2 regions of the Dorea ammoniilytica genome follow, and region 2 is predicted to be linked to the other one. Evidence: a T-box and tRNA genes for the amino acid it is inferred to sense, from the RefSeq annotation. Region 2 holds a T-box; the other holds one or more tRNA genes.

Region 1 (10,366 bases), on a different contig from region 2:
ATTGCGGGATACATCCCCCCGCACAAAACGCTCTGTCAGATCTTCTGCCTTTACCGTTATCTCTGCCGCAGACACATTGAGAAGCTGAATCACAGCTTCATTGTCTTCCCGGCATACCTTCGTATATACTCTGGTTCCGTGCATGGCATATTTGGAAATATTCACCAGCAGATTTTCAAAGATGCGGTACGTCTTCTGACTGTCCAGTTCACAGATCAGCTTTTCCTCCGGCCAGGTACAGCGAAAGCTCAGTTTTGCTTCTTCAAATCTGCTGTCCAACTCCAGCTTTACCTGTTTAAACAGATTTACCACGTCCACATCCATCTTGTTGAGAATTACCGTCTGGCTGGTTGCTTTACTGATCTCGAACAGATCCTCGATCAGCACCTTCAGGCGCAGAGATTTCTTTTCCAGTATCTGGATATACTCTTTCCGCTTCTCCTCATCCTTTTCCAGTTTCAGAAGATCCACATAGGTAATAATCGCGGTCAGCGGAGTCTTGAGATCATGCGACATATTCGTGATCAGTTCCGTCTTCATCTTCTGGCTTTTCACCTCTTTGTCTACCGCTTTCTGGTAACCATCTTGAATTTTCTCCAGTTCTTTCTTAAATGGATTAAACACACCCAGATCATCGGTCACTTCTACATTCAGGTTACCTTCTGCCATCTGATTGGTCGCATTTAACAGCAATGCATATTTATCCTTCAGATCGTTAAAATACTTACGCAAAATGAAGAATAATATGATTGAATAAATCACAACTGCTACGATTCCATAGAACCACAATACGGTAATTACCGTCAGAATCAGCGCATTGATCAGCACGATTTTCAGTATTGTTTTATTATTCCGGTCGGTGAAATCAATATTATCAAAGGAATGATATACTTTCTCTATCCCTTTCTGTGCTTTTTTTATCGTCTTGCTGCACCATCCCGGAATCTGTTTCCCATAGCGCACCAGAAGCACCCGTTCTTTCACATAAGCCGAAACTCCCATCACATAGACCTGGCGCACACAGCCAGAACACCAGTAAGCGGCTGCGATAACAGCCATGCCCCACAGCATTTTTCCAGTTCCATCCTCCCGCATTGACATCAGCCATGGAAGTCCTCCGAACACGCTGGTTCCCACAGCAATGGATCCAACAAGGATTACCAGTTCAAGAGGCGCATAAAATATTTTTTCATTGCCCGTCTCAAAAAATCGGAACATCGGAAATATCCATGCAGCCACTGCCATTGCTACCATTTCTGCCGCCACCTCGTTTGCCGCTTCTGACGTAGTCATATACATGTTATTGAGATTAGCAGCGAAACAAAGTGCAAAAAGCACCCATACTACCACAAATAATTTATGCCTGTTTTTCAATTTTGTATCCAACTCCCCACACCACCTTTAAATATTTAGGCTCTCTTGGATTGATCTCAATCTTCTCCCGGATATTGCGGACATGGACCATGATTGTATCCGTATTGATCGCTCTTTCATTCCAGACTCGCTCATAGATCTCGTCTGCTGAAAACACTCTTCCCGGATTCTTCATCAACAGCAGCAAAATCTTATACTCAATGGGAGTCATTTTCACCGATTCGCCATCCACTGTTACTTCCACGGTGTCCTCATTGAGTTCCAGACCTCCTACCGTATACACATGCTCCTGCTGTTCTTTTGCACCGAGTCGTTCCATAAATCTGCTGTACCTGCGGAGCTGAGAGTTCACCCTGGCGAGCAGTTCCATTGGGGTAAATGGCTTCGTCACATAGTCATCGGCTCCCATGTTCAGTCCCAGAATCTTATCTACTTCTTCTGACTTGGCAGAAAGAAAGATAACCGGAAAGTCATATTTTTCCCGCAGCTTTGCTGTCATGGTGATTCCATCCATCCTCGGCATCATGATATCTACGATCGCCAGATGAATCTCTTCCTGGTCAATCACTTCCAGTCCTTCCACGCCGTCCGTCGCCTGATATACCTGATAACCCTGGCTCTTTAGATATATCTTAATTCCTTCCCGTATTTCCTTGTCATCCTCCACAATCAATACATGATTATATGTTCCACTCATTCCAATTCAGCCTCCTGTTTCATCTACGCCTTTAGTATAGGGATTCATTCTTAAAAGAAGCGTTCGGAATTTCCAAAGATTTTCTAAAGAATATTTCCGCACGCTTCTGTTTTCTGCTACACCTCTTCGTCCAGACGAATCTTAGACAATGGTATAATCTTCTTCATTTCTTCCTTCATCCGATCTGACATGGAGACTCCTTCTTCCAGACATATTTCTTTTACTGTCTTTACTCCAAACAATAATTCACCCAGCGCTTCCACCGTCACTGTACCCTCGCTGTTCTCTTCTTTACCGTCCATCAGCATTACGCCAGAATGTTCCGTACCGGTCACTACCACCGTACGGTTATTCTCTTCAATGATCGGATCCGTAATCTGAAAGCACACTGCAGTAAGCTCCCGCAAGCTTACAGATGCTAACATCCGTTTTGTATCCGTAATACGGATCATAATCTTCGGTGCTTCTTCCTCTTCCTGCTCCGGGACATACGGACAGTTTCCGACCAGATGCCCATTCAGATAATACAGCATCAGCTTCGCGCCCTCACTGGCATATTCTTTCATCAGCCGCTCGTAATACATTTCGCTTTTCAGCGTATATACCTGATAGCCTTCTGCTTCCAACGCTGCATTTTCCGCATTCACAAGCATCGGAATATCCTGATTTGCCACCGGACGCACCTGACAGGTAATTCCATTTTCCAGTGTCACATCCCCCGCTTCGCCGATCGGGCAGTATTCTAACTGCTGTGTATACACTGTGCGAAATCCGTGCGGCGTGTAGATTGCCTCTGCTGCCGGCATCAGATAGGTAAAACTCTCACCTTCCCGATACATATCCTTCAACGCCGTCTCTAGCAGTGCTTTCATAAAGCCACGTCCCCGATATGACTCTCTGGTCGCAACCGCCACGATATAATTTGCCTTCTTTTTCATGCCATTTACATTCAGTTCATACGGATTCAGATGCAGCATTGCCTGGATTCCTCCATCCTCTTCTGCCACATAAATCTGATTATCTTTCGTTTTCTCGGTATAATAATAATCTACGAAGCGCTTACTGTCCTCACTGAACACTTCTTCATACAACGGTCTGGTAAGTCCATGCTCTGTCTGCTCCAAATGTCTAACTTTCATCTATTTTGCTCCTTTCGGGCATCCGCCACATCCCTGGCATCCGCTTTCTGCACCAGTACCTACCGCATAGCTGTAATCTCGGATGTTTTCCAGTGCTGCAATCGCCTGGGAGGATATCCCTTCCCCAGTTCCGGTGAAACCGAGCCCTTCTTCGGTTGTTGCCTTAATATTGATCTGGTCTACTTCAATTCCAAGTGCTTCTGCAATATTTTTCCGCATTGCCTCAATATGCGGTGCCATCTTCGGGCGCTGTGCAATGATCGTAGCATCAATATTGCCGATTACGTAGAGATGCTCTTCCAGAAGCCCTCTTACATGCTGTAACAGCTTCACGCTGGAGATTCCTTTATATGCCGGGTCTGTATCCGGGAAATGCTTCCCGATATCCCCCAGTGCCGCCGCTCCAAGCAGCGCATCCATAATCGCATGGATCAGCACATCGGCATCTGAATGACCAAGAAGTCCTTTTTCATACGGTATCTTTACGCCGCCAAGGATCAGGTCTCTTCCTTCTACTAATTTATGGACATCATATCCCATACCTATTCTCATATATATCATCCTCCCTGGATATTTTTCGTAGTTTCTGTCTGCTGTATACGCAGGCAAGGTTCTTCTAAAGGATAGCATATGTATTCTGCTTTTTCAAAAAAAGTTTTCTACACGGAGGCTTATTGCACAAAAAAAGAAGCTCACATTCGTGAACTTCTTTTCAGTAGCGGGAACTGGATTTGAACCAGCGACACCACGGGTATGAACCGTGTGCTCTAGCCAACTGAGCTATCCCGCCATACTCTATATTCAGTTCTTATCGAACTGCTTACAGCTTGTTGCTGTAATGGGACCTACAGGGCTCGAACCTGTGACCCTCTGCTTGTAAGGCAGATGCTCTCCCAGCTGAGCTAAGATCCCTTTCGTTCAGCAGGTTAAGTTGTTTCCCTCAACCTGCTTCGCTATTATACAATTATTTTAAGGCAAATGTCAACACCTTTTTTGAATTTTTTTAAAAAAATATTTTTTATATACTTTTCACGCAATTATAAGGCATATGTTTTCCGTGCCACGCCCAGTTCTTCATTAGCCGGAATCACTTCTATTGTCACCGGAGAATCATCTTTAGAAATACATGCCGCCTCGTTACCGACCGCCTGATTCTTCTCTTCATCAATCCAGATCCCCATGTGTGCAAGCTTGCCACACACCTTAGATCGGATAGTTGCATTATGCTCGCCGATACCTGCTGTAAACACCAGGTGATCCAGTCCGCCAAGCTCTGCATAGTACATGCCAATATAACGCACAATATCGTTACAGAATATATCAACAGCAAGCTTTGCCCTATCATTGCCTTCTGCCGCAGCCTCTTCTACCAGACGCAGATCGTTGCTCACACCGGAGATACCCTGCAGTCCTCCGTTCTTGGTTAATCCGTATAATACATCATCCAGATCCATGCCTTCTTTCTGTAAGAATGGAATAATAAATGGATCGATGTCTCCGCAACGGTTAGAATTATTGATTCCTACCTGCAGCGAGATTCCAAAGCTGGTGTCTACACTCCTGCCATCATCAATCGCACACAAAGAACAGCTTCCACCCAAATGACAGGAAATGGTTTTTCCTGTAGAGCCGTATTTTTCTGCCACTGTATCAGAGATATATTCATGGGATGCCCCGTGATAGCCGAGTCTGCGAATACCGTATTTCTCATACCACTCATAAGGAATACCATACATATAACGTTCTGCCGGAATGGTTCTGTGAAATGCCGTCTCAAACACGCCAACAAGCTTCGCATCCGGTGTCAGCTTCTGAAACTGACGGATTGCGCTCAGATAAGGTGTATTATGTGCCGGAGCAATCACCATATAATCCTCCATGCCCTGCAGCACGTCTGGCGTAAGCTCATGCACGCCATAATGATCCTTCGACAGCACCGTCTTAAATCCTACTCTCTCCAGCTCGTCCAGAGAATTTAATACTCTGTGCTCCGGATCCAACAGACAGTCCAGGAACTTCTGAATGCCGTCTGTATACGTAGGAATGCACTGCTTTTCTAACTTCACCGCATATTCTTCCGCGTCCTGATAATGGAAGATTGCATTATCCTCACTTCCCACACGTTCAATCTTGCCTGTTGCAAGCACACGCTCTTCCGGCATATCAAATAATTTAAACTTCAGCGAGGTACTTCCCGCATTACATACTAATACCTTCATAAAAGCCTCCTTTTACTCATTCATGTATCCTAAAATCTTGAATTAACTATAGCATAAAATGAAAAAGGATGCCACAACACATTATATGTTATGGCATCCCATCATTCTATATCAGATTGCAATCTGTGATTCTAAGTCGAAATTAGCAGATTCCCTGAGCCAGCATTGCATTTGCTACTTTCTCAAATCCGGCAATGTTAGCACCTACTACGTAGTTGCCCTTGTGTCCGTATCTCTCAGCAGCATCTACCATGTTGTGGCAGATATTTACCATGATTCCCTGAAGCTTAGCATCTACTTCTTCGAATGTCCAGCTCAAACGCTCGCTGTTCTGAGACATTTCCAGTGCAGATGTTGCGACACCGCCGGCATTAGCTGCTTTACCAGGTGCGAAAATAACTCCGTTCTCCTGCAGGTACTCTGTAGCTTCCATTGTAGTAGGCATGTTAGCACCTTCTGCAACCATCTTGCATCCGTTAGCAACAAGCTGTTTAGCATCTTCAATGTGAAGTTCGTTCTGTGTAGCACATGGGAGTGCGACATCACACTTAACAGACCATACACCACGTCCTTCATGATATTCTGAATTCGGACGGTAATTCTTATATTCTGTCAGTCTTGCACGTTTTACTTCTTTGATCTCTTTCAGTGCTGCCACATCAATTCCGTCCGGATCATATACCCAACCTGTAGAATCGCTACATGTAACAACCTTAGCACCAAGCTGCTGTGCCTTTTCAATAGCGTATGTAGCTACATTACCAGCACCAGATACAACAACCGTCTTGCCTGCAATATCATCACCATTAACTTTCAGAAGTTCTTCTGTCAGATACAGAAGTCCGTATCCTGTAGCTTCTGTTCTTGCAAGTGAACCACCGTATGTAAGTCCTTTTCCTGTCAGAACTCCTTCGTATACGTTACGGATTCTCTTGTACTGTCCGAACATATATCCGATCTCTCTTGCACCTGTTCCGATATCTCCTGCAGGTACGTCTGTATCAGCTCCAATATGCTTGCAAAGCTCTGTCATGAAGCTCTGGCAGAATGCCATAATCTCTCTGTCAGATTTGCCCTTAGGATCGAAATCCGAACCACCTTTACCTCCGCCGATTGGAAGTCCTGTCAGGGAGTTCTTGAAAATCTGCTCGAATCCAAGGAACTTGATAATGCCGATGTTTACTGATGGATGAAGTCTGATTCCTCCCTTGTATGGACCAATTGCACTGTTAAACTGTACACGGAATCCCTTGTTGACCTGAACCTGTCCGTTATCATCTACCCAAGGTACACGGAACAGAATCTGTCTCTCTGGCTCAACAAGTCTTTCGAGAAGAGCCTCTTTACGATATTTCTCTTCGTTAGCATCAACGATTGGTTTCAGTGACTCCAACACTTCTTTTACTGCCTGATGGAACTCTGGCTGTGCCGGGTTCTTTTCAACAACTTTTGCAATAACCTCATCAACGTATGACATTCTTTTGTCCTCCTAATTGCATATATTTTTCTCATATCATATTATATTACGAACCATCAAAAAACAAGAGGTTTTTTTGCTGTTTTTTGTTTTTTTTGCAATCCAATCTCCGTTTTCCTGCAAAAAAGACAAAAATAATCAATTCTTTTGTCCCTATTTTATACTTTTTATTCTCGCATACCATCTATAAACTATAAATGCTTTATTTTCGAATCTGCCACATTTTTTGCATCAACGCACAGACAGCCCTCCGGGATATACTTCCCGGAGGGCTGCCACACGTTTCGATCAACTTATTTAAAATACTCTACACCTGATTCAAATACTTTCATATCCTGCTCACCATAGATATTAATTGCTACAGAACGTCCTCGTCTCTCGGAATGTGCCATCTTACCAAGCACTCTTCCGTCCGGGCTTGTGATTCCCTCGATCGCGCAGTAAGATCCATTGACATTCCACTCTTCATCCATGGTAATATTGCCCTCCGGGTCACAATACTGGGTTGCTACCTGTCCATTTGCAAAGAGTTTTGCAAGCCATTCCTTGTTAGCGACAAAACGTCCCTCTCCATGAGATGCAGGATTGGTATATACTCCGCCAAGTTCTGCTTTCTGAAGCCATGGAGATTTGTTGGTAACCACTTTGGTATATATCATCTTGGAAATATGGCGTCCAATTGTATTGTATGTCAGTGTCGGTGCATTCTCATCCTGTCCTACGATATCTCCGTTTGGTACAAGACCAAGCTTGATCAGTGCCTGGAATCCATTACAGATACCAAGTGCCAAACCATCTCTCTCATTCAAAAGCTTCTGCACTGCCTCTTTCAGCTTTGCGTTCTGGAATGCAGTTGCAAAGAATTTGGCTGATCCATCTGGCTCATCACCTGCACTGAATCCGCCCGGGAACATGATGATCTGCGACTGACTGATTGCTTTTTCAAATACTTCTACCGAATCACGGATATCTGACGCATCCATATTGCGGAATACCTTGGTGATCACCTTTGCTCCGGCACGCTCAAATGCCTTGGCACTGTCATATTCGCAGTTGGTTCCAGGGAATACCGGGATGAATACTGTCGGCTGTGCGATCTTATGCTCGCATACATATACCTTAGATGCACGGAACAGCCCATCTTCTCCAAGTTTGCCATCAGCAGACTTCTCTTCTCCCACTTCCGGAACTGCACTTCCTGTCTCTTCTCCGGATACGGTCTTAAATACTCTTTCCAGAGTCTCTTTCCATGCGTCTACTGCTTCTTTAATTGTGATTACGGTATTACCATATACAAAGTTCGGTTCTGCAGTCACTTCACCGATCTCAACATATTCAAATCCAAGTTCATCAATCTTATCAGCTTCCACCTCAGCCACGATATCTGTAAATGCCGGTGCAAATAACTGACCTGCCGGAATCTCGTCAGACAGCTTCACACCCATGCTATTACCAAATGCCATCTTGCTAACTGCCGGAACTACACCGTGACAATCCAATACATATGCAGATAATACCTTACCTGTATGCACTGCCTCTGAGAACTTCTCATAAACTGCCATCAGTTTCTCATAATCCGGAAGATCATACTCTGCCTTTGGAGTCTTGATCCAGATCAGCTTGCTTCCTGCTTTCTTAAGTTCCGGAGTGATAATATCTTTTTCTTTTGCCACATCTACTGCAAATGATACCAGGGTCGGCGGTACATCAATATCTTCAAATGTACCTGACATACTGTCCTTACCACCGATAGACGGAAGTCCAAATCCAAGCTGTGCATCATATGCGCCAAGCAGTGCTGCAAACGGCTGACTCCATCTATGCGGGTCTTCTGTCATACGACGGAAGTACTCCTGGAAAGTAAAACGAATCTTCTTATAATCTCCACCTGCTGCCACGATCTTAGCTACAGACTCTGTCACTGCATAGATCGCACCATGGAATGGGCTCCAGCTTGACAGATATGGATCAAATCCATAGCTCATCATCGTTACAGTATCACAGTCGCCCTTCAATACTGGAAGCTTCGCGACCATTGCCTGTGTCTCTGTCAGCTGATATTTGCCGCCATGAGGCATGAATACAGAACCAGAACCAATGGAACCGTCGAACATCTCTACCAGACCCTTCTGTGAACATACGTTTAGGTCTTTTAATGTCTCCAGCCATTTCTCCTTTACATCTGTCACTTCCACTTCATCTGTGAGAATCGTATCTGCACGGTTCGGAATATCGACTGCTACTGTAGTCTCCTGATGTGCTCCGTTGGTATCCAGAAATGCACGGGACAGATTCACGATATCCTTGCCTCTCCAATTAAGCACCAGTCTTGGATCTTCTGTTACAACCGCCACCTTAGTAGCTTCCAGATTCTCTTCGCTGGCATATCCCATAAATTCATCTACATCTTTTGGATCTACGACAACTGCCATACGCTCCTGAGATTCGGAAATTGCAATTTCAGTACCATCAAGTCCTGCGTATTTCTTAGGCACCTTGTCCAGATCAATCTGCAGACCGTCTGCAAGTTCACCGATTGCTACAGACACACCGCCTGCTCCAAAGTCATTACATTTTTTAATCAGACTGCTGACCTCTTCTCTGCGGAACAGTCTCTGAATCTTACGCTCTGTAGGTGCATTACCTTTCTGTACCTCAGCACCGCAGGTCTCGATAGACTCTTCTGTGTGTACCTTAGAAGAACCGGTAGCTCCACCACAGCCGTCACGCCCGGTACGTCCACCAAGAAGAATGATGATATCTCCCGGATCTGAAGTCTCACGGATAACCGCACGTCTCGGTGCTGCTCCCATAACTGCTCCGATTTCCATACGTTTAGCCACATAATTCGGATGATAAATCTCTTTTACTGCTCCGGTTGCCAGTCCGATCTGGTTACCGTATGAGCTATATCCATGAGCTGCTTCACGTACCAGTTTCTTCTGCGGAAGCTTACCCTTAATTGTCTCTTTTACAGATACTGTCGGATCTGCTGCACCAGTCACACGCATAGCCTGATATACATAGGTACGTCCTGACAATGGATCACGGATCGCACCTCCCAGACAGGTAGCAGCACCACCAAATGGCTCGATCTCTGTCGGATGGTTGTGCGTCTCATTCTTGAAATTCACCAGCCACTCTTCTTCTACACCATCAACAGTTACAGGTACTACAATGCTGCAGGCATTGATCTCGTCAGACTCTTCCTGATCCTGTAACTTACCTTCTTTTTTCAACTTTCTCATCGCCATCAGTGCAAGATCCATCAGGCAGACAAACTTATCTTCTCTTCCCTTAAAGATCTCGCTGTGATCAGCAAGATACTGCTTATATGCACCTTCAATCGGCTCTCTGTAATCACCATCACCAAAAGTTACATCCTTCAATTCTGTAGAGAATGTTGTATGACGACAGTGATCTGACCAGTATGTATCCAGTACCCGGATCTCTGTCATAG
Region 2 (10,366 bases):
GAAATGACAATTACAGATTATGGCAAAGATCTGGAGCCGAATCTTCCGACTATGGAAGAGAGTATGGCTACATTTCTTTTGCTGAGCGAAAGAATAGGAAGAGATCGGGTAGACTGGAGGTTTGACCCGATTATTTTAAATGATGTTTATACGCTGCAGTATCATACAGAGAAGTTTGAGATGATGTGTGAGTGGTTGCATAAATATACAGAAAGGTGTATTATCAGCTTTGTGGATCAATACAGAGGCTGTCCATTTGTGGAACCGGAACAGGAAGAAATCGTTCGGTTGGCAGAGAAACTGGGTGCTATTGCGAAAACATATAATCTTCCTATCTATACCTGTGCGGAAGCAGTAGATCTGATCCCGTATGGCATTTATCCGGGTGCATGTATTGATAGAGAGAAGGTCGAGAGGATTGCCGGATATTCTCTGGATGTGAAAAAGGATAAGGGACAGCGGAAAGTGTGCAAGTGCGTAGAGAGCATAGATATTGGCATGTATGACACCTGCATTCATGGGTGTGGTTATTGCTATGCCACGGGAAGTCTTGATAGCGCAGTTAAGAGGCACAGTATGCATGATCCGCAGTCACCGATCATGATCGGACATCTTCATGGGGATGAGACGATCGTAGACCGGAAGATGCATCTGCAGAGGGATAATCAGATGTCACTGTTTGATTTTATGTGATGTCAGCGCGGCTTTTACGCATGGTTTCTATAGCAGAAGCAAGTACAGTAGAATCTTTATAATGGAATGAGGAAATTATGGATAATTTAATATTTAGTTTGAACGCAACAATCCCGGTATTTCTGATGATGGTACTGGGATACTTTTTTAATAAAATTGGATGGATTGATGACGGATTTGCATCTAAGATGAATAAATTCGTCTTCCGCGTACCGCTTCCGGTATTGTTGTTTGGTGACCTGGCGACGGTGGATTTCTCTGAAGTATGGGATATGCGGTTTGTGTTATTTTGCTTTGTAGTAACAGTATGCAGTATTACGATTGCAGCGGCAGTATCTTGCTTATGGTCAGATCGCTCAATCAAAGGAGAATTTATTCAGGTATCTTACCGAAGCAGTGCGGCACTTCTTGGAATCGCATTTATCCAGAATATCTATGGCACAGCAGGTATGGCACCGCTGATGATCATCGGCAGTGTGCCATTGTATAATGTAATGGCAGTTCTGGTGCTGTCACTTTTTAAACCGGGACAGCAGGGATTAGACCGTGCAATGTGGAAACGGACATTGAAAGGTATTGTAACGAATCCGATCATACTTGGCATTGTGACAGGTCTTGCGTGGTCAGCACTGCATCTGCCGATGCCGACGATTCTGAATAAAGCAGTATCCAGCGTGGGCGGTATGGCTACACCGATGGGACTGATGGCGATGGGAGCAACATTCGATTTTGGTAAGGCACTCAGCAAAGTGAAGCCGACTGTCGTGGCGGCATTTATCAAACTGGTGGGATTCTGTGCAATATTTCTGCCGGTTGCAGTACAGATGGGATTCCGTGAGGAGAAGCTGGTGGCGATTCTGGTTATGCTTGGATCTGCAACGACCGTCTCAAGCTTTGTCATGGCGAAAAATATGGGACATGAAGGAGTGTTGTCGTCCGGTGTTATCATGCTGACGACACTGTGCAGTGCATTTACTCTGACGGGATGGCTGTATATTTTGAGAAGTATGGGACTGATCTGATTTCCTATATTAAGAGTTTATGAAGATTTTTTAAACTCCTTGACAAATCGACATCCAATGGCTATCATATTCAATAGTTTAGGCTCGACTTTGATTTATTTTCATGTGCGGGCAGTTGAAAGGCCAGGATGAAGAGGAGTATGTATCGGATGCACCGACAGAGAGGATGGTTCGTTGGCTGTGAGACCGTCCGGGAAGCGAGATACAGAAGGTAGCTTCGGAGCTGGATGGCTGAACAGTATCAGTAGGCTGTCCCGGAGTCGTTCCCGTTAAAGAATAAGATGAGCGTGCAGAAGGTTTTCTGCGTCATAAAGGTGGTACCGTGATGATTAAGTCACCCTTTATTTAATACATAAAGGGTGATTTTTGTATTTTAAAATACCCTTACATGTGAAACAGTATAATGATCTATTGAAAGAGAAAAGGGAGAAAGAACATGAGTCAGAATCTTGAAACAACTTACAATCCGAAAGCGATTGAAGACAAGCTGTACAGCAAGTGGTGTGAAAAGAAGTATTTTCACGCAGAAGTAGACAGAAGCAAGAAGCCATTTACCATTGTTATGCCGCCGCCGAATATCACAGGTAAGTTGCATATGGGACATGCGCTGGATAACACGATGCAGGATATCCTGATTCGTTATAAGAGAATGCAGGGATATAATGCTTTGTGGGTACCGGGTACAGACCACGCTGCAATCTCAACTGAGGTTAAGGTTACCAATCAGCTGAAAGAAGAAGGTATCGATAAGAAGGAAATGGGACGTGAGAAGTTCCTGGAGAGAACTTGGCAGTGGAAAGAAGAGTACGGCGGAACGATCAAGGAGCAGCTTAAGAAACTTGGCGTATCCTGTGACTGGGACCGCGAGCGTTTTACCATGGACGAAGGATGCTCAAAGGCTGTTGAAGAAGTATTTATCAATCTTTATAAGAAGGGATACATTTATAAGGGATCCAGAATCATCAACTGGTGTCCGGTATGTAAGACTTCTCTGTCAGACGCAGAGGTTGAGCATGAGGAGCAGGATGGACATTTTTGGCATATCAAGTATCCGATCGTAGGAAGTGATGATTACCTTGAGATCGCTACTACCCGTCCGGAGACTATGCTTGGTGATACTGCGATCGCAGTACATCCGGATGATGAGCGCTATAAAGAGCTGGTAGGAAAGAATGTAATTCTGCCGCTGGTTAACAAAGAGATTCCGATTGTAGCAGATTACTATGTAGATAAAGAATTTGGAACAGGTGCGGTTAAGATTACACCGGCACACGACCCTAACGATTTTGAGGTCGGTAAGCGTCACAATCTGCCAGAGATCAACATCATGAATGATGATGGTACGATCAATGAAAACGGCGGTAAATACGCAGGTATGGACCGTTACGAAGCGCGTAAGGTTATGGTAAAAGAACTGGAGGAACAGGGACTTCTGGTTAAAGTGGTTCCACATTCTCATAATGTAGGTACACATGACCGCTGCCATACAACTGTTGAGCCACTGATCAAACAGCAGTGGTTCGTTAAGATGGATGAGCTTGCCAAGCCGGCGATCGAAGCGATCAAGAACGGCGACCTGAAGTTCGTACCAGAGCGTTTTGACAAGATTTATCTGCATTGGCTGGAGAACATCCGTGACTGGTGTATTTCAAGACAGATCTGGTGGGGACACCGTATTCCGGCATATTACTGTGACGAATGTGGCGAGATGGTAGTTGCTAAAGAGAAACCATCTGTATGCCCGAAATGCGGATGTACACACATGACACAGGATGAGGATACACTGGATACCTGGTTCTCATCAGCACTGTGGCCGTTCTCTACGCTGGGATGGCCGGAACAGACAGAAGATCTGGATTATTTCTATCCGACGGATGTACTGGTAACCGGATATGACATCATCTTCTTCTGGGTAATCCGTATGGTATTCTCCGGATATGCGCACACCGGCAAGTCACCATTCCACACGGTACTGATCCATGGACTGGTACGTGACTCACAGGGACGTAAGATGAGTAAATCTCTGGGCAATGGTATCGACCCGTTGGATATTATCGATCAGTATGGTACAGATGCACTTCGTATGACATTGATCACAGGTAATGCGCCTGGTAATGACATGCGTTTCTATAATGAAAGAGTAGAGGCAAGCCGTAATTTTGCCAATAAGGTATGGAATGCGTCTCGTTTCATCCTTATGAATATGGATGGAAAGAATGTAACGAAGCCGGAAGCCTCTGAACTGATGCCGGCAGATCAGTGGATTCTGTCTGCATGCAATACACTGGTGAAGGATGTTACAGAGAACCTGGATAAATTCGAACTGGGTATTGCCCTTTCTAAGGTATACGATTTCGTATGGGATGAGTTCTGTGACTGGTACATTGAGATCGCCAAGTATCGTATGTATCATGCAGAGGAAGATCCAAAGGGAGCAAATGCTGCGTTGTGGACATTGCGTGAAGTATTGAAGACCTCCCTGAAGCTGTTGCATCCATACATTCCATTTGTAACAGAAGAGATTTACAGCAAGCTGGTTCCGGAAGAGGAATCACTGATGATGTCTGCATGGCCGGTATACGATGAAGCAGCAAGCTTCCCGGAGGCTGAAGACGTACTGAACCATTATAAAGAGATTGTAAGAGGCGTACGTAATGTACGTGCAGAAATGAATGTACCGAATTCACGCAAGGCTACGATTTATGTAGTATGCGAAAATGCAAAGCTGAGCCAGGGACTTATGAGTCTGAAAGATTCAGTGAAACTGATGGCAGCAGCCAATGACTTTGTGATCCAGACAGACAAGACCGGCATTGCAGATGATGCCGTATCTATTGTAGTTCCGGATGCAACCGTATATCTTCCGATGGAAGAACTGATTGACTTTGCACAGGAGATCGAACGTCTTGCTAAAGAAGAGACAAGACTTCAGAAAGAGATCGCACGTGCAAATGGCATGCTGAACAATGAGAAGTTTGTCAGCAAGGCACCGGAAGCAAAGGTACAGGAAGAGCGTGAGAAACTGGAAAAATATCAGCAGATGCTTGCTCAGGTACAGGAGCGTCTTGCCGGACTGAAAGAAAAAATGTAAGTAAGGTGATTGAATTGAAAAAGCTTCATTTTAAGCTACATCTGAAAAAACCAAAAAAGCCGGATATTAAGGGGACAATCTATAAGATCCGGCACCTGAAAAAAGAAGACATTATTGCCTGGAGAAAGGCGAAGAAAGAGCGCAGGGAGCGAATCTTGGAAGAGCGCAGGAACAGCGCATTTGCGAAAAAGATGAAGCCGGTTTATATGTGGATGAACCGGCTGTCACTCCTGTGCCATGCACTGCTTGCATGTGTGATCAATCTGGTTATCGAAGCCATATCCAGACATTCTCTGTTTCAGGCATGGGATTATATGGTAAATTCACCACTGGTGTTCCTGTATAATGCATTCATGATATTTGCGACATTTTCAATCGTCTATCTGTTCCGACGACGGGTATTTGCCAGAATTATTGTAAGTGTATTGTGGCTGATCCTCGGTGTCTGCAACGGCTATATGCTGATCAAGCGTGTAACACCGTTTAATGCGCAGGACTTAAAGGTAGCGATGGACGCAGTTCAGTTGATCAATAACTACTTTGATCCATTTGAGCTGATTATGATCGCGGTTGGTATCGTGGCGGTTGTGGTATGGATCATATCCATGTGGCGCCGCGGCGGACAGTACACAGGTAAGCTTCGCAGATGGCTGGCAGTGATCGGTATCGGAGTCAGCTTCGGAGCATATCTGATCGTCAGCCAGATTGCACTGGATCAGCGTGTAGTATCTAACTATTTCGGAAATATTGCATTTGCTTATCAGGATTATGGTCTTCCATATTGTTTTATGGCCAGTGTGTTTAACACAGGCATTGATGAGCCGACAGGCTACAGTAAAGAGGAAATGGAGAGAATCAGCAATAACGGTGAGATTACAGTCAATGAGACCTCCCGTGCATCAGATGATCTGCCGAATATCATTTTCGTGCAGTTAGAGTCTTATTTTGATGTAGATGAGGCAGAATTTTTTACAACATCTGAGGATGCATGCCCGAATCTGCATGAGATGTATAAGAATTATTCTTCCGGATATTTCAAGGTGCCATCCGTAGGCGCCGGAACCGCGAATACCGAGTTTGAGGTTATGACCGGTATGAATATGCGTTTCTTCGGACCGGGAGAATATCCATTTAAGACTTATCTGAAAGAAAAGACTGCGGAAAGTGCGGCAACAGCACTGGGCGCATTGGGATATGGAACTCATGGATTGCATAATAACGGTGGTAACTTCTATAGCCGTGCCCGTGTATACAACAATGCCGGATATGATACATTTACCAGTAAGGAATTTATGAATATCCTGCAGACCACACCAAATGGATGGGCGAAAGATGAAGTGCTGATTCAGCACATGATGGAAGCAATGGACACTACCGAGCAGCAGGATTTCCTAATGACCATCAGCGTACAGGGACATGGTGATTATCCGGAAGAGCAAGTCATCGAAGACCCGAAGATTAAGGTTGAGGGAATCGAGAACGAGGCACTGAAGAATAAATGGGAATACTATGTGAATCAGGTCTATGAGATGGATAAGTTTGCAGGGGATCTGGTAAAAGCAGTGGAAGACCGTGGCGAACCGACAGTGATCGTATTCTATGGAGACCATCTGCCGACCATGGGACTGCAGGCAGAAGACTTAAAGAGCCGTTACCTGTACAACACCAATTACGTAATCTGGGATAACATTGGTCTGGAGCAGCAGGATAAGAACATTCCTGCATATCAGATCATGTCAGAGGTATTTGAACGTCTGGGTATCCATTCCGGAACGATCTTTAATTACCATCAGGAACGGAAAGGTACAAAGAATTATCTGTCCGACCTGGAACTCCTGCAGTACGATATTCTGTACGGCAAGCAGTATGTCTATAATGGTAATCCGCCAATCACGGAAGGACATATGCAGATGGGCGTGAAGGATGTAACATTGTCTGAGATCGTACCGCATCTGGAGACCGGATACAGTTTGTATGGTGAGAACTTTACCAAGAGCAGTAAGGTCTATGTCAATGGTGAGAAGCAGAAGAGTACATTCCTGAACAATACACGAATTGAACTGCCGGATACTTCTGATCTGCAGTATGGCGACATTATCACGGTCAGTCAGGTGGGATCAAGCAATACGGTATTCCGTACATCCAATGAGTATGTATATCAGAATGGACAGTTGATTGAAAAGCCGGATACCGGAAGCGGCATCGAAGGCAAATCATGGCTTGAGACAACGAAAGAACAAGGGGATTAACATGACGTATCAGGAAGCAGTCGATTATATAGAGGAGATTCCGAAATTTACAAAAAAACATACACTGGAACATACGCGTGAGTTTTTACGAGGACTTGGTAATCCAGAAAGGGACCAGAAGATTATCCATGTGGCGGGAACCAATGGCAAAGGATCTGTATGTGCCTATCTGCGTGCCATGCTGGAAGCAGATGGGAAGACGACAGGATTTTTTACTTCTCCTCATTTGGTGAAGATCAATGAGCGGATCTGTCTGAACGGACAGCCGGTCAGTGACGAAGAATTCCTGAGAGCATTTGAAAAAGTTAAGACAACAGTAGACGAGATGAGCGGAGCTGGCTTCGCTCATCCGTCCTATTTTGAATTCCTGTTTGGAATGGGAATGGTGGTATTTGCTGAAAAACATCCGGATTATACAATCCTTGAGACAGGACTGGGAGGAAGACTGGATGCGACCAATGCGGTGGGGAAGCCACTGATGACGGTCATTACATCGATCAGTCTCGACCATACAAAATATCTTGGCAGTACCATATCAGAGATTGCGGCAGAAAAAGCAGGGATCATCAAACAGAATGTGCCGTTAGTGTTTGACGGAAGCAGTCCGGAAGCATCAGAAGTGATTCGCAGACAGGCGGAGACAAAAGGCGCAGAATGTAGAGAAATCACGAAACATGCGTTCAAAATCCAGGAAATCACAGACAAACGTATTGCTTTTTCAAGGGTAAATGCTTATGATGATAATATCGTCTGGAGGCTTTCTAATTCTGGGATCTATCAGGCAATGAATGCTTCTGTTGCGATTGCAGCGATGGAAGGAATCAGCAGGGAACCGGTAACGAAGGAGAAGTACGGGCGATGGCAGAGAGCACTCGCAGAAGTGCACTGGGATGGCCGTATGGAAGAGATCTGTCCCGGCATTTATCTGGACGGAGCACATAATCCAGGTGCCATTACGGCATTCTGCGACAGTATACAGGCACTGGGCGAAGAGACACCATCGGTGATCTTATTTTCAGCAGTGGAAGATAAAGAATATGAATCCATGATCCGGGAGCTGTGTGAGCGGGTACCGGCAGAGACCTATGTGGTTACCGAGATCGAGGATGGACGACGAGTGCCGGCAGAGGTGCTGAAACATATATTTGAGAAATACACAGACCGTCCTGTGCTTGCAAAGCAGCAGATCGCAGACGCATGGACAAGGGCAGTCAAAAGTAAAACAGAACAAGGAAAGATGTACTGTCTGGGATCATTGTATCTGGCGGGAATGATTAAGAGGGAAATATTACAGCCTGGCAGTTAGCGAAGATAAGGAGGACATACAGATGCTTAATTTTGAAGAAGAGTTGAAGAAATTCCAACCATGTCTGGAAGTAGAAGATATTGAGGATGCAGTTTATCAGGAAGATCTTGCTGATATGACTGATCTTCTGAGAGAAGTTATCGAACAAACGAAGTAAAAGGTTATGGGGATTATATGGAGTATACACAGAAAGTAGTCTATCAGTCCAATTACTGGTACAATGACGGACTTAAGAAGGCGAAGATCCGTGATATGACGGGAGCAGTCACATCGCTGAAGAAGAGTCTGCAGTTTAACAGTGAAAATATTGCGGCAAGGAATCTCCTCGGTCTGGTCTATTACGGCAGAGGAGAAGTGGGGGAAGCACTGGTTGAATGGATCTTAAGCAAGAATCTCAGACCAAAGGATAATATTGCCAATTATTATATACAGAAGATACAGAAGAGTCCGGCGGATCTGGATACGATCAACCAGGCGATCCGTAAATACAACCAGAGTCTGGTCTACTGCGAGCAGGGCGGAGAAGATATGGCTATCATCCAGTTAAAGCAGGTAGTAGCAGCATTTCCGGGATTCCTGAGAGCATATCAGCTTCTGGCATTATTGTATCTGCACACTGAGCAGTACAGCAGGGCAAGACATGTGCTGAAGGAAGCACGCAAGTTGGATACGACCAACGAGATCACGCTCCGTTATATGCATGAGCTGACCAATGGTAAGATGCGCAAAGAAGCAGCAGAGGCAGTCAAAAAGGATGAAAAGTCACAGACCGTCACTTATAATGTGGGCAATGATACTATCATTCAGCCCGCATCAGCATTAAAGGATAATAGCGGTCGCATGACATTTATTAATATCTTGATTGGTCTGACAGTTGGTGTTGCGGTGATGTGGTTCTTAATCATGCCGGCGGTCAACAAATCGACCTCTCAGAAGACCAATAAGCAGGTGACAGCATTCAGCGACAAGATTGCAGAAGAGGAAGCACAGATCAGCGCACTGAAGACAGAACTGGAGAGTTACCGGGCGTCCAGCGAAGAGAGCGAAAATGCACAGCAGACAGCAGCGTCTACAAAGGAAAGCTACGAGATCGTGATGGAGATGTATTCACATTATCTGCAGAGCGATATGAAAGATTCTGCTATGGTAGATTCACTGAAGAATGTTAATCCAGATGCGTTGGGAACACTTGGAAAGAGCCGTTATGAGGAGATGACGGACAGCATTTATCCGAGATATGCAGATGCATTATATACCGAAGCACTACAGGCATACGAGGTGGCAAACTACAGTACTACGATCAGTGACCTTGAAGTGCTTGTCGGATTTGATGAAGGATACAGTGATGGCAAGGCCGTATATCTGCTTTATAAGGCATATGACAAGACTGGAGATACGGATAATGCAAATACCTGGAAAGACAAATTGGATAAAGATTATCCGAATGTAGATACATCAGATCTGGGAGAATCTGATTCGGAGTCGGATACATCAGGAAGCAGTAAGAAGAGTAGCTCAGATGACGCAGAAGAATAAATAGAACACAAAAGAATAAGAACAATACGAAAGAGAAGAATGGGTAATGCACCTGTTCTTCTTTTTGTGCAATAAGCCGCTATGCAGAAATCGTGCTTGCACGAATTTCTATATGGCGGCCAATGTTCATCGAGCCGACAGGCGAGATGACATTGATTGCACGTCGAGTAGGTGTTGGTTTACTCGATTATGCGCGACGAGTCAAAGTCCGAGCGGGCTCAGGACCTTGACGACCGCTTACAATCTCAGAATGTGCCTTTTGGCACTTCTGGTGATTTGTTGTTTAGCAGGGAGAATTAAGTAAAGGGGTTGAAACTATGAAATTTGAAGTGCAGGAGAATTACCTGACTATTTATCTTCCGAAGGATCTGGATCATCACAGCGCAGAGGAAATCAAAAGAGAAGCGGACCGTCTTATTGAGCGGGGGCATATCCGGTATGTAATCTTTGACTTTGCAGGAACGGAGTT

What was found. A T-box is a leader RNA that pairs with one kind of tRNA and senses whether it is charged. The one in region 2 lies ahead of OCV65_RS04420 (valine--tRNA ligase), so its partner is inferred to be a tRNA-Val.
Region 1: it encodes a tRNA-Val, which carries the amino acid that the T-box ahead of OCV65_RS04420 (valine--tRNA ligase) is inferred to sense. The anticodon was not compared.

Annotation. Positions count from the first base shown of each region.
Region 1 is NZ_JAOQJV010000001.1:64,900-75,265, reverse strand. It holds gene OCV65_RS00340 (sensor histidine kinase) at 1-1,386, opposite strand, end outside; gene OCV65_RS00335 (response regulator transcription factor) at 1,358-2,071, opposite strand; gene OCV65_RS00330 (GNAT family N-acetyltransferase) at 2,188-3,210, opposite strand; gene ispF (2-C-methyl-D-erythritol 2,4-cyclodiphosphate synthase) at 3,211-3,762, opposite strand; tRNA gene OCV65_RS00320 (tRNA-Met) at 3,927-4,000, opposite strand; tRNA gene OCV65_RS00315 (tRNA-Val) at 4,050-4,122, opposite strand; gene OCV65_RS00310 (acetate/propionate family kinase) at 4,248-5,429, opposite strand; gene gdhA (NADP-specific glutamate dehydrogenase) at 5,572-6,906, opposite strand; gene OCV65_RS00300 (phosphoribosylformylglycinamidine synthase) at 7,200-10,366, opposite strand, start outside.
Region 2 is NZ_JAOQJV010000003.1:163,460-173,825, reverse strand. It holds gene OCV65_RS04430 (DUF1848 domain-containing protein) at 1-693, shown strand, start outside; gene OCV65_RS04425 (AEC family transporter) at 771-1,715, shown strand; T-box leader at 1,832-2,060, shown strand; gene OCV65_RS04420 (valine--tRNA ligase) at 2,152-4,806, shown strand; gene OCV65_RS04415 (LTA synthase family protein) at 4,821-7,055, shown strand; gene OCV65_RS04410 (bifunctional folylpolyglutamate synthase/dihydrofolate synthase) at 7,057-8,361, shown strand; gene OCV65_RS04405 (hypothetical protein) at 8,384-8,518, shown strand; gene OCV65_RS04400 (hypothetical protein) at 8,536-9,897, shown strand; gene OCV65_RS04395 (STAS domain-containing protein) at 10,215-10,366, shown strand, end outside.